DNA from 4 places in the Schleiferilactobacillus harbinensis genome. Region 2 is predicted to be linked to each of the others. Evidence: predicted binding sites of a transcription regulator. Region 2 holds the regulator's gene; each other region holds the start of a gene.

Region 1 (3,130 bases), 1.1 Mb from region 2:
CCAAATAATGATACGAAGGCAAAAACACCAGGTAATTCCCCGTTCGGGCTTGAGCAAAGGCCGCCAAGGCGGCGACGATCCGTGCTTCGTTCGCCGCCCGCCGCTGATACGTGGTGGCGATATCGTCCCGAATGACCACCAGCTGATGGCCTGCCGGAAATGGGGAGGGCAGCTGGTAAACCAAACTGTCGGCGGGATCGGCTAAGAGTTCCTGGTAGTAGGTCAGCGGCGACAGGGTGGCTGAAAACAGCACCGCCCCGCGGCCTTTATGCAGACAGGCATCAACGAATGGTTCTGGATCAAGGCACAGCTGGGTGATCCGGACCTGCTGGTGCTCGCGTTCCACCACCGTTCGGTACTGCTCCCCATAGAGTTCCGCGATCCGGCTGTAACTGATACAGTCAAAATACACTGGCAGTACAGCCTGGATATCCTCATCTGCCGGCTGACCGGGCAGCCATTCATGGATCCGCTCCACGAACCGGGCGACTTTCTGATTAAATTCGGTCAACGCCTCAACGCTGACCCACTCATTCTGTTCCTTAGCGGTCAACGCTTTACCCACGGCGGTAAAAGCAGTCCGCAATTGACGCAGGGCGTTGCTGGCTTCCCGCTGGTGGTGCTGGCGCAGCGTGGCGGCCAGCGGACTTAAGCCGGCACTGGTCAGCGTCGCTGAATACATATCCCGGGCCCGATGGATCAGATTATGGGCTTCATCGATCAAGAAAAACTGGCTGGAATCCGGTTGGGCGAAGAACCGCTGCAAAAAAACCAGCGGGTCAAAGAGATAGTTGTAATCGCAAATCACCACGTCGGCGAAGCGGGCGGCGTCTAAGGACAGTTCAAAGGGATCCACCGTGTGCTTCTTGGCGTAGCGCTCGATCGTCGCCCGGTCCAGCAGTCGTTCGTGGCTGATGATATCCTTCACGGCATCCTTGTTCCGGTCATAGTAACCCCGATAATAAGGACATAATTCCGGCGTCCGCTTTTCCGGCGGACAAAAACTGATCTTATCCTTCGCCGTCAGCGTAATGCACCGGAGTTGCGCCCCCTGGTCGATCAGCAAGCGGCACCCGTCCTCGGCACTTTGCCGGGTCGCTTCTTTCGCGGTTAAATAAAACAACCGGTTCAATCCTTCGGCGGGCATCGCCTTCACGGCGGGGAACAGCGTCGCCATGGTTTTGCCGGTGCCCGTGGGGGCTTGAACAAACAACCGCTGCTGGGTATGGATCGTCTTGTACACCGCCACCGCAAATTCCCGCTGCTGCGGACGAAAGTCGCCAAAGGGAAAGGTCAACGGTGTCAAAGAGGCATCCCGCTCCTGTTTGAGCTGGTGCCGAAAAATGACCCAGCCCGCGTAATCGTGAAGCAGAGCCTGATAATACTCGGCCAAGTCGGCGGCGGGCAAGGGCCATTGCTGGCGGGTGATCTGCTTCGTCGTGGTCTGGTAGTAGGTCAGCTGAAGGATGATCCGGTCCAGCTGGCGCGCGGTACACAAAAAATGGCCGTAGACGGCAGCCTGCGCCCAGTAGCGGCCCAGAGCGTCATCGCTGAGTTCAGCGAAGTCCAGGGCGCTGGTCTTGATTTCATCCACGATGGTCAGGCCGGAAGCGTCGTCTTTATCCACCCCGTCGGCCCGGCCGTCAATCGTGTAGTCCTCCCCGGCCAGCGTCACCGCGGCCTTCAGCGTGACCTCTTTCTCATAGTTGGGCCCGGCCTGCTTTTGCAGCATCCGGTGAATGCGGGCGCCTTCTAGAGCCGTATTGGTGCTGCTCTGACTGGCGTCCAGGTCGCCGGACTTGCATTCAAATTCCACCAGTTCCCGTACGCCAATGCGCTGCGCCATCATGTGCCCTCCCTCGAATCGTTAATAGTTTTATTATAGAATGAATGTTCGCGCGAGGGAAGGGATGCATTGCTTGGTGCAATCGGATACACTGAAGGAAGAAAACAAGAAAGGACCACCTTGCCCATGATTGAAGAAAGACAGCACGTATTCTATATCACCACCGCCCACACGTCGTATTGGTTCCGGGTCACCGCCCACGGTCAGCTGGAGCACTTGTATTATGGCCCGCGCCTAACGCCCCAGGACCCACCGCCGTGGCCTTCAAACATACCAGCGGCCTGGGTAGTACCGTGGCCTATGACGAGCAGGATTGGACGTATAGTCTGGACACTTTGCCCCAGGAATACGCCGGCTTTGGCCGGGGTGATTTCCGGGACAGCCCGCTGATTTTGAAGATGGCTGATGGCAGCTATGTGTCGGATTTTATCTATCAAGAGCACCACATTTACAGCGGTGTTGCGCCGTCAAAAATCCTGCCCCAGGCGACGGATCAGCCTGATACCGGCAGTCAGACGCTGTATGTTACGCTGCGGGATAAACTGCAAGCCATCACGTTAGAACTAGCCTATACGGTTTTGCCCGATAGCGATGTGATTACCCGGCGGGTGGTCCTGCATAACAATACGGCCAAGCCGCTGGTGATCGACCGCATCATGAGTGCCCAGTGGGACATGCCCAATCGCGGCTACGCGCTCCACTCCTTCGCCGGGGCGTGGGCCAGCGAGATGCAGCACCATGTGCAGCCGGTCACCGACGGCACGATCGTGTTGAACAGTCTCACTGGCGGCAGTTCCAACAAGCAAAACCCCGGCTTCCTGCTCAGCGCCGCGGAGACCACGGAAGATACCGGCTGGGCGTATGGCGTCAATCTGCTGTACAGCGGCAATCATGAAAGCCGCATCCAGCACACGAACCAGAATTTTGTGCGGCTGATGACCGGCATCAACAGTCAAGGCTTCCACTGGTCGGTCGCGCCTGGGGAAGCATTCGAAACCCCCAGTGCGGCCCTGACGTTTTCTGATCGCGGCTTGAACGGTGTTTCCCAGCACTTTCACAAGTTCATTAATGATAATGTCGTGCCGCCCGCTTTTCAACATCAAGACCGGCCCATCGTGTACAACAACTGGGAAGCGACGTATTTTAACTTCAATGAAGATAAGCTGTTTGCGCTGGCCCAGCAGGCCAAGGATCTCGGTGTGGAGCTCTTCGTGATCGACGATGGCTGGTTCGGTACCCGGGACGATGATACCCAGGGACTGGGGGATTACACGGTCAACGCCC
Region 2 (3,130 bases):
CACCCGCGTTCCAGTCCGAATACTTGGGAACGGTGCCGATTCTGCTCTTGGGCGTTTGGATGATTCTGTGCGCGGTCCAGAACAAGGTCAGTCCGGACTCAGTCAGCGACCAACCTGGACCCCGTGTGGTTGGTCGCTGACTGAGTAGAGGGAAAGCATGGTCGCCCTGATTCGCGGTGTTTACGGCTACTAATATTCATTGCTGTTGTGTTCGCTATTATTGGGCGTGAACCAAAACTCAAATTACAAATGTACCTAGTGCCAATACGTAGCAACCGGAGGCAAAATGGGCTCAGTGGTGGAAACCACACAGCGGCTTTGCCGCTGATGTGGTTAGGCGACTTTGAGACCGCGGCTTTTGCGGGCTCAAAGCGCCGTCACCACGTTCCAGCCCAATTTTGCCGGAGGTTGCGGAGCATTGGCACGGCGTTTTTGGAGGACTTTTGTTCCATGCCCCTGAGCTGCTTGTGCTCAGCGGGTTGCGCGACTTGCTTCATTGGTAACTGCATTGCGCCCACCCCGAATCTATGCTATAGTTTTAACCTGTGATTGTGTGTCACAACAGCAACGATATTCCGCTGCGAGGGATCAGGCGCATGAATACCGGAATAAGGAGAAATTTTGATGAATCCATTAATTCAATCAATTACGCAAAAACAATTGCGCGATGACATTCCCGACTTTCGTGCCGGTGATACGGTGCGGGTCCACGCCCAAATCGTCGAAGGTACGCGGGAACGTATCCAGCTTTTCGAAGGCGTCGTAATCAAGCGCCGGGGCACTGGCATCAGTGCTTCCTACACGGTTCGTAAGATCAGCAGCGGTGTTGGTGTAGAGCGGACATTCCCGCTGCACTCTCCCCGTGTTGCGAAGATCGAAGTCATTCGCCACGGCCGTGTCCGTCGGGCGAAGCTGTACTACCTGCGTGCACTGCGGGGCAAGGCTGCTCGGATTACCGAGAAGCCGCGCGTCTAATTCACGCCGTACAAACGCGTTTTGCTTCCGAATTGATGGGGAGCAGGACGCGTTTGTTTTTTTTATGGAAGATAAAAGAAAGCAGGGAACTCATGGCCCAACGATTTGTATATGTTGTCTATTACGCTGATACGGCGAAAAAAGAGCCAGTATTCCGTTTGCTCCGAGTCTTTTCGACCCCGGAACGGGCGGCGGGTTTCGTGGCGATTCTCGAACGGGCACCGTACGCAGAAATGCCGGTGCCGGAGGGCCGCTACGCCGTTAAACGGGTCCGCATGAATTAAAAAAGCCGCTAGCACCGGGGGTGCTAACAGCCAACAGACTCATCGATTTAATAAACGTGTTCGCGATACAGACTAACGACTTTGCCGAGGATCGTCACTTCTTGCAAAATGATCGGCGCAAAAGTGTCGTTCTCCGGTTGGAGACGGAAGTGATCCTTCTCCCGGTAGAACCGTTTGCAGGTTGCCTCATTTTCTTCGGTCATGGCAATGACGATGTCGCCGTTATCCGCGTATTGCTGGCGGCGAACAACGACTTTGTCGCCGCTGAGGATGCCGGCATTGATCATACTTTCGCCGCGAATCTGCAGCATGAACAAATCGCCATCGTTTTGCAGATCAGGCGGTACCGGAAAGAACTCGGTGGCCTCTTGGACGGCCAAAATCGGTTCGCCGGCCGTTACAGTACCCAACAAGGGGATTCGATCCCGGGTCGCACCCAATTCGTCCAGTCCGTCCTCAGTGATCTCAATTGCCCGCGGTTTAGTCGGGTCGCGATTGATCATGCCTTTGCGTTCCAGCCGGTCCAAGTGACCATGCACTGTGGACGTGGAAGACAAGTCAACCGCCGCCCCAATTTCCCGGACCGTCGGCGGATACCCGCGGTCCTTCACCATGTCATAAATGTACTGCAGAATTTCTGCTTGTTTCTCTCCTAATTTGGCCATAACGCCACCTCATCTATTCGTGTTACCCCAAGTATACCAAGACTGGAGAAGGTTTTCAAACAAGCGTTCGTGAGAACATACGCCATTTTTTGTTTTCAGAAATTAATCGGCGTGGTACCATCAAAGTAAGCACGATTTCCAGAAAGGACGATCTCTTATGGCAGAACAAACTGAAGAAGAAAAGCGCTTGGCGCGCATTAACGAACTGGCCCACAAAGCAAAAAAGGAAGGCTTGACCGTCGATGAAGAGCGGGAACAGCACGAACTGCGGGAAGCCTACCTGGCCAACTTCCGCGCCGGCTTCCGCCAGACCATTGAGCACTTGAAAGTGATCGATGAAGAGGGCAACGAAGTGACCCCAGATAAGCTCAAGCGGGTCCAGCGTGAAAAGGGTATCCGGAAGGATTAAAAAAAGCTCACCGGCTATTTTAATTTACCAGAAACTTGTGTAGACTATTAAGGTATTGGAAAAAGCGAGGTGTACATCATGATGCCCATGTGGTTGGCAGTGTTGTTGATTATTCTAGGAGTTGTCGGCGGAGCCGTCCTAGGATTCTTCGGCGCGCGGCGGTATATGAAAAATTATTTCCGAGATAATCCCCCCATCAACGAAGATATGCTTCGTTCGATGATGATGCAAATGGGTCAGAAACCATCTGAGAAGAAACTCAATCAGATGATGGCCTCCATGCGTCAACAGGAAGGCAAGAAATAACCAACTTCTGGCCGCCTGTTTCTAGGCGGCTACTATCGCGGGACAAAGACTGCGGCCATTTTTTGGCTGCGGACTTTGTCCCGTTCTGTCCATTCTAAGAAAACAGTAAACGAACGGAGGTGTCCCAGTGGGCATATTTAAAAAGCTGGGCTGGTATTTTAAGCAGGAGCGGAAGCGATATCTGATCGGGGTCTTAGCCTTGGTGGGGACCGCCCTGGTGAACCTGGTGCCGCCCCGGGTGATTGGGATTCTGGCCGATCTTTTCGACCAGGGCCACATCACCGGCAACGCGACATGGTGGTGGATCGGCTTGTTATTAGCCGCCGGTATTTTCCAGTACCTCTTCCGCTTTGCTTGGCGGAATATGATTTGGGGCGGCGCAGCGACCCTGGAAAAACAGTTGCGGTCTCGGCTATTCTGGCACTTCATGCAGATGGACGATACCTTCTTCCAACGTCACCGGACCGGGGACTTGATGGCCCATGCCACCA
Region 3 (3,130 bases), 1.5 Mb from region 2:
GACTCATCAAGCCGCCGATCTCGCGGCCCCCGGCGCCAATGTCCTGCGCCAGCAGATCAAAATGGCCCAGGACTTGCTGGATCAGGCTAAGTCCGACAGCAAACACATCAGCGCCCAGCGGGCTGCTTATGTCCACAGCCAGTGGGCGGTGGCACAATACCAGGAAGAGACGAGGACGTGGGAGTAAGCAGGAAGAGACTGGGGACAAAACTCTGATTTCCTAGCGTATCTAGTGCCGCAGCTTGCGAAGCTTTGGCACGGCATACTAGGACGGAGTTTTATCCCCAGTCTCTTTCTTTCTGGCTACCGGCGCCGTTTATCGTACAAAATATACCAAATCCCCAATACAATGATCGCCACCAGTGACCAAATAATCGTCCAAAGCCAGGCGTCATGGCGATTGGCGAAGGGCAGGGCAACGTTCATCCCATAGAACCCGGTGATCACCGGCGGAATCATTAGGACAATACTCCACACCGTGAGGAAGCGCATGGTGCCGTTCAGATTGTTGTTTAGGACATTGCTGAAGCCGTCGGTGACCCTGTCGATGATGTCCGCGGCGATCTGGGCCATCTGCTGGCCCTGCTGAATTTCGATCAGCACGTCGTCGAGCCGTTCCTTTTCTTCCGCGTTCAGGGCCAACGGATCGGCCACGGAATTGGTCGCCATCATGAACCGGCGGATGGCAATCAAATTGTTGTTTTCTGCGGTCGTCAAATAGACCGTCTGCTGGGCTAACCGGGTGAGGGCAGCGACTTGTTCGTTGGTCGGCCGTTTGTGCCAGTTTTCCAACTTGCTCCGCTCGTCGTTGATGTTGTCGAGGACGTCGAAGTAATCGGTACTCAGGGCGAAGAGCAGGTCGAACAGCAGCATAAAGATCGAGGTGTCCGCTTCAGCGGCACTCTGGATCACTTCCTGCAGCTGGCTGACGACGGTGGTGCCATCAGTGTCGGGAATCACACTGATCAGCCGGCTGGCGTTGAAGACGAAGGTGATGGGCAGGGTCAAAAAACCGCCGGGAGCGGCTTCTTTATTCACGAAGCGGAACACCAGCAGCCAGTAGCCGCTGGCCTGGTCGTATTCCAACCGGGCGCGTTCCCGCATGTCGTTAAGGTACGGCACAAAACGCGGCGGCAGGCCGTATTTCTTTTCTAAGTCCTGATAATCCGCGGTGGTGGGGGTCATCACGGCGATCCATTCCTGACCATGGGGTAACGGGTGCTGCTCAATCATGTTGAATCCTCCCAAAAAAGTTTTCTAACCTCCATTATACCGGTCCTGACGGGGATTCGCTGACGTTGGCGTGAAAAAGTTCACGGCCAGGGGTTGACAACCTATTTGGCCGCAGTGTAAGGTAATGGACATAACAAATACATGAGCATTTGCTCATTTAGGAGTGTGTTACGCATGCGAGACGCAGCCATTACACAACTCAATAACCGATTTTATTACGGCTATTTTAGATAGCTGGTTTGTAGCCATTATGGATGCAAACCTAGCGTTTGTATCTATGATGGCCGTACGGATTTTCGTGCATTCGCCACATAGATCGAGATAATCGATGTGGCCGGTGCGAAAAAAGAATCATTTTTTGAGCCGTTTCCGTCGATTGTCTGTATTCAATCGATGGGAACGGCATTTTTTATGCCTGCGGATGTCTGGCCGGGAAGCAGAAGACAGACTATGGAGGAAATCATCATGAAAAAACGATATTGGCTTTTAACGGTAGTGAGCATGGTCCTGTTGCTGGTTCTGGGGGCCTGCGGGTCGCCGGCGCAAGGCAGCAGTCAGGACAGTAAGAAAATTAAGATTGGCATCCTGCAATTGATGAACCAAACCGCTTTGGATGATGCCCGCAAAGGATTTATCGCGGAACTCGCCAAGGCTGGCTACAAGGAGGGGAAAAACATTTCGATCCATTACGTCAACGCCCAGAACGATCAAGCCAACCTGAAGAGTATGAGTGAAGAATTGGCCAAGGATAAGAACACGGTGAATCTGGCCATTGCGACCCCGGCCGCCCAAGCGCTGCTGCAAGCCGACAAAGATACGCCGCAGCTGTTCACCGCCATCACCGATCCCGTGGAGGCCAAGCTGGTGACCAGCTTGCAGCATCCCGGCGGCAATGTCACCGGCACCAGTGATCTGGTGCCGGTATCCGGGCAGATCAAGCTGCTCCATGAATTGTTCCCCAAGGCCAAGACCATCGGCCTGCTATATAACGCCGCGGAACCTAATTCCTTGGTGCAGGTGAAGATGGCCAAAGCGGCCATTGCCAAGTTGGGGCTGAAGAGTACGTCGCTGACCGTGGCCAGCACCAATGACGTGTCCCAGGCGATGACCTCGCTGGCCGGCAAAGCCGATGCCATCTATGTACCGGCGGATAACGTCGTCGCCGCGGCCATGGCTACGGTGGGCAAGATTTCTGCCGAAAAGAAGGTCCCGGTCGTCCCCGCCGCCAGCACCATGGTTCCCGCCGGCGGGATTGCCACCAACGGAATCGATTATGAAAAGCTTGGTGCCCAAACCGCCCAGATGGCGATCAAAATCATCAAGGGCAAAAAGGCCAGCGCGATCCCAGTACAATTGCCCCAAGATATCACGCTGGTCGTGAATAAGAAATTGGCGAAGGTCTTCAAGATCGACCCCGCCCAAGTCGTTAACGACGCAAAATAATAAATAGAAGATGCGGCTGTTTCACGTGAAACGGCCGCCGGGAGGAATTTTTATCATGAAAAAGCATACTGGATTATGGCTCGTCTTTACGGTCGCACTGGCCTTGCTGGTCAGTGCGTGCGGTACGAAACAAAGCAGTGCCAGCGGCAAGGATGCCAAGGTGAAAGTGGGTATTCTGCAGCTGATGGACCAGAGCGCCCTGGATCAAGCGCGGAAAGGGTTCATCGCTGAACTGAAAAAGGAAGGCTACACCCAGGGCAAGAATCTGACGATCGATTACGTCAACGCCCAAAACGATCAAGCCAACCTGAAGAGTATGAGCGAGAAGCTGGCTAAGGACAAAAATACCGTGAACGTGGCCATTGCCACCCCGGCCGCCCAAGCTCTGCTGCAAGCGGATAAGGATACCCCGCAACTGTTCACCGCCATCACGGATCCGGTGTCCGCCGGACTG
Region 4 (3,130 bases), 1.5 Mb from region 2:
ACATGATGACGAGGACGATCAGCGCGGTCAGCACGCTGCCCACCAGGCCCAAGGCGTTGGGTGACAGCAATCCTTGCAGGGCGTTGACGTCGCTGGTGAGCACCACCATCAAGTCCCCTGTCTTGCTGGTTTCAAAGAAGGCGAAGTCCTGCCCCAGGGCATGGGTGAACAGGGTGTTGCGCAGCCGGGAGACCGCGTTTTGCGACACCCGGGCCAGCAAGTAGCTGCTGCCGGCGGATAGCAGGCCGTTGACGGCGGTCAGGCCCAATAGCCCGCCAACGCTGAGCAGCAGCAGAGACACCGCCTGTTGGGGAATGATTTTATCGATCACTGTTTGGGTGATCCGCGGAATCGCGTATTGAATCCCGGCGGTAGCCACGAGCATGACCATCACCAGGGCTAAGTAATGTTTGGCGTCAGCCAGTTGGCGGGCAAAGAAGCGCAGCATTCGCCAGATCGTCGATTTGAACATCTTAATCCCTCCATTGTGTATCCTCTAATTGTACCCTGGTTTCGCCCACCCTGCCGATTTCCAGCTTCGCCCACTAACCGGTCTGCTGGTCAGCCAACATGGTAGAATGAAAATAGAAAGGAAAAGGGGGTTTGTGATTATGGATAGATTTGAGTCTCCCCGCCAACGGTTCCGTTGGCCATTGGCCATTTTGGGAGCTATCTTCATTGTGTTAGGCTTATGGGCGTTCAGCCGGCCCGGCCGTGCGTTTCAGGGGATCGTGTGGGCGTTTGCCCTGGGGGTCCTGTTCAAAGGCGTGATGGACATCGCCGTGTGGTATGACATGGGCAAGGCGGGCGTCAAGCGCCCGACCTATGTGCTGCTCACTGGGATTCTGGATATCCTGTTCGCTATTCTGTTGTTTGCCAACAGTATGCTGAGCACGTTTTTCATGGCCTATCTGTTTGCGGCGTGGTTCCTGGTGGATTCGATCGCATCAATTGCCGCAGCGGATTTCTCCCTGCATCGTACGTTTAACATTGTGATGGGGATCCTGGGTATCATCGTCGGCATCATGATGCTGATCAACCCGTTTTATTCCATCTTTACTCTGGCCTACTTGGTAGCAGCATACCTGCTGATCTTCGGCGTCATCCTGCTGACCCGGGCGTTCTGATTTCTACTACTTATTGACTGGTCCTGCGGGGCCAGTTTTTTTGTTGCTTGCGGTGGTAATCAAGAACATTTGTTTGTATAATAGGGAGTGAAGAAAGCGGGCGATCGCATGGCCAAGACAATTGCGAAAACACAGGATCTCGTGCAGCTCAAGGAGAAACCGGAACGGGCCAAGGCATTGCAAAAAGCGTTGGCGGATATTGAGAAAGAATACGGCAAAGGCGCGATCATGAAAATGGGGGAGAAGCCCAACATGGACATCCAAACCATTTCCAGCGGCATTTTATCCTTGGATATGGCCTTAGGCGTCGGCGGGTTCCCCCGGGGCCGGATCGTTGAGGTCTACGGTCCTGAGAGTACCGGGAAAACGACCATCGCTTTGCAGACGGTGGCGGAATGCCAAAGAGAGGGCGGCACCGTCGCCTACATTGATGCAGAAAATGCCATGGACCCGGTTTACGCCAAGGCGCTGGGCGTGGACATCGACAGCCTGCTGCTGTCCCAACCCGCCAGCGGCGAGGAGGGGCTGGAGATTACCCAGAAACTGGTCACCTCCGGCGCCGTGGACATGGTGGTCGTGGATTCGGTCGCCGCGCTGGTACCGGCGGCAGAAATTGAAGGTCAGATCGGGGACAACCACGTCGGTCTGCAAGCCCGCTTAATGTCCCAGGCTCTGCGCTCCCTCGCTGGGGAAGTACACAAGACTAATACTCTGGTCGTCTTCATCAATCAGCTGCGGGAAAAGATCGGCGTGCAATTCGGCAGCCCAGACGTCACGCCCGGCGGTCGGGCGCTGAAGTTCTACGCCACGATTCGGCTGGAAGTGCGCCGGGGCGAGTTTGTCAAAGACGGTAAGGAAAACGTCGGCTTCGTCAGCAAGCTCAAAGTGGTAAAGAATAAGGTCGCCCCGCCGTTTAAGGTGGCCGAGACCACCATGTACTTCGGTCACGGCATTGAAAAGAATGCGGATATGATCGCTCTGGGCAGCAGCGATGCCTTCGCGGTCGTCAAAAAGAGCGGCAGCTGGTATTCTTACCAGGATACGCGCTTAGGCCAAGGGCCAGTGAATGCCGCGCAGTTCTTGAATGATCATCCCGATACGGCTGCCGCCATTGAGGCGGATATCCGGGCCAAGGCCGATCCGCCTAAGGATGATGACCAGACTAAGCCTGCGCCAGACGACAAAGAGCCGGCACCGACCAAGCCAACGGCCGCGAATGCCACCAAGACCGAAGATATTGAAAGTACGCCTGCGGCACCGGCCACCCCGGCGGCTTAATTAAAGGAGCGTTTCGATGGATCACTTACCAGCAATTATTGACCTAGCTCGCCAGCAAGCGGCCGGCGATCAGTCCGGCCACGATTTTGCCCATATTCAACGGGTGGCGGCCAATGCCCGCCAGCTGTTAACGGCTTATCCCGATGCTGACCAGGACTTGGTGTTAAGTACGGCCTATCTGCATGATTACTATGATGAGAAGCTGGTCGCCAATACCGCGGCGGCCAAGGCCGCGCTGGTCCAAACGCTGCACACCGCAGTGGGGTTAACCCAGGAGCGCATTGATCAAATCACCTTCATCATTGACCACATGTCCTTTAGTAAAAACATCGAGACGCACCAACAATTACCCTTGGCTGGCCAGATCGTCCAAGACGCCGACCGCCTGGACGCCCTGGGCGCTGTCGGCATCTTCCGCGCTATCCGCTACGGCGCCACTCATGGCAATCCCGACTACGACCCGCATATTCCGCCCCGCCAAGAACTGACCGCCGCCAATTACCGCCAGCCCAGCACGATCGTCAATCATTTTTACGAAAAGCTGTTTAAGCTGGCCGCCACGATGAATACGCCAATTGGCCGACAAATGGCAACCGAGCGGACAGCGTTCATGAAGCAGTTTATCAAAGAGTACTTCCAAGAGATCGGCAAATAACCAGCACCCCTAGACCGAAACAGAATTTCACTGTTTCGGTCTTTTTTTTTACCCTGTTTTGACACGTGAC

What was found. Region 2 encodes LexA, which represses DNA repair genes until DNA is damaged. Its sites were predicted from a motif close to CNAACANNTGTTNG; they were not measured.
Region 1: FMM01_RS15570 (ATP-dependent DNA helicase) is a predicted target of LexA. The motif match lies at 1,884-1,897, and genes of this name have one in related genera.
Region 3: FMM01_RS13810 (ABC transporter substrate binding protein) is a predicted target of LexA. The motif match lies at 1,519-1,532, and genes of this name have one in related genera.
Region 4: recA (recombinase RecA) is a predicted target of LexA. The motif match lies at 1,190-1,203, and genes of this name have one in related genera.

Annotation. Positions count from the first base shown of each region.
Region 1 is NZ_CP041364.1:3,174,405-3,177,534, forward strand. It holds gene FMM01_RS15570 (ATP-dependent DNA helicase) at 1-1,846, opposite strand, end outside; gene FMM01_RS15575 (alpha-galactosidase) at 2,104-3,130, shown strand, end outside.
Region 2 is NZ_CP041364.1:1,022,431-1,025,560, reverse strand. It holds gene FMM01_RS05295 (hypothetical protein) at 1-140, shown strand, start outside; gene rplS (50S ribosomal protein L19) at 625-975, shown strand; gene FMM01_RS05280 (hypothetical protein) at 1,068-1,259, shown strand; gene lexA (transcriptional repressor LexA) at 1,307-1,924, opposite strand; gene FMM01_RS05270 (DUF896 domain-containing protein) at 2,082-2,333, shown strand; gene FMM01_RS05265 (YneF family protein) at 2,415-2,639, shown strand; gene FMM01_RS05260 (ABC transporter ATP-binding protein) at 2,767-3,130, shown strand, end outside.
Region 3 is NZ_CP041364.1:2,790,924-2,794,053, forward strand. It holds gene FMM01_RS13800 (HNH endonuclease) at 1-187, shown strand, start outside; gene FMM01_RS13805 (magnesium transporter CorA family protein) at 304-1,233, opposite strand; gene FMM01_RS13810 (ABC transporter substrate binding protein) at 1,699-2,676, shown strand; gene FMM01_RS13815 (ABC transporter substrate-binding protein) at 2,732-3,130, shown strand, end outside.
Region 4 is NZ_CP041364.1:2,847,869-2,850,998, forward strand. It holds partial or broken gene FMM01_RS14100 (ABC transporter ATP-binding protein) at 1-472, opposite strand, end outside; gene FMM01_RS14105 (HdeD family acid-resistance protein) at 612-1,127, shown strand; gene recA (recombinase RecA) at 1,236-2,405, shown strand; gene FMM01_RS14115 (HD domain-containing protein) at 2,422-3,060, shown strand.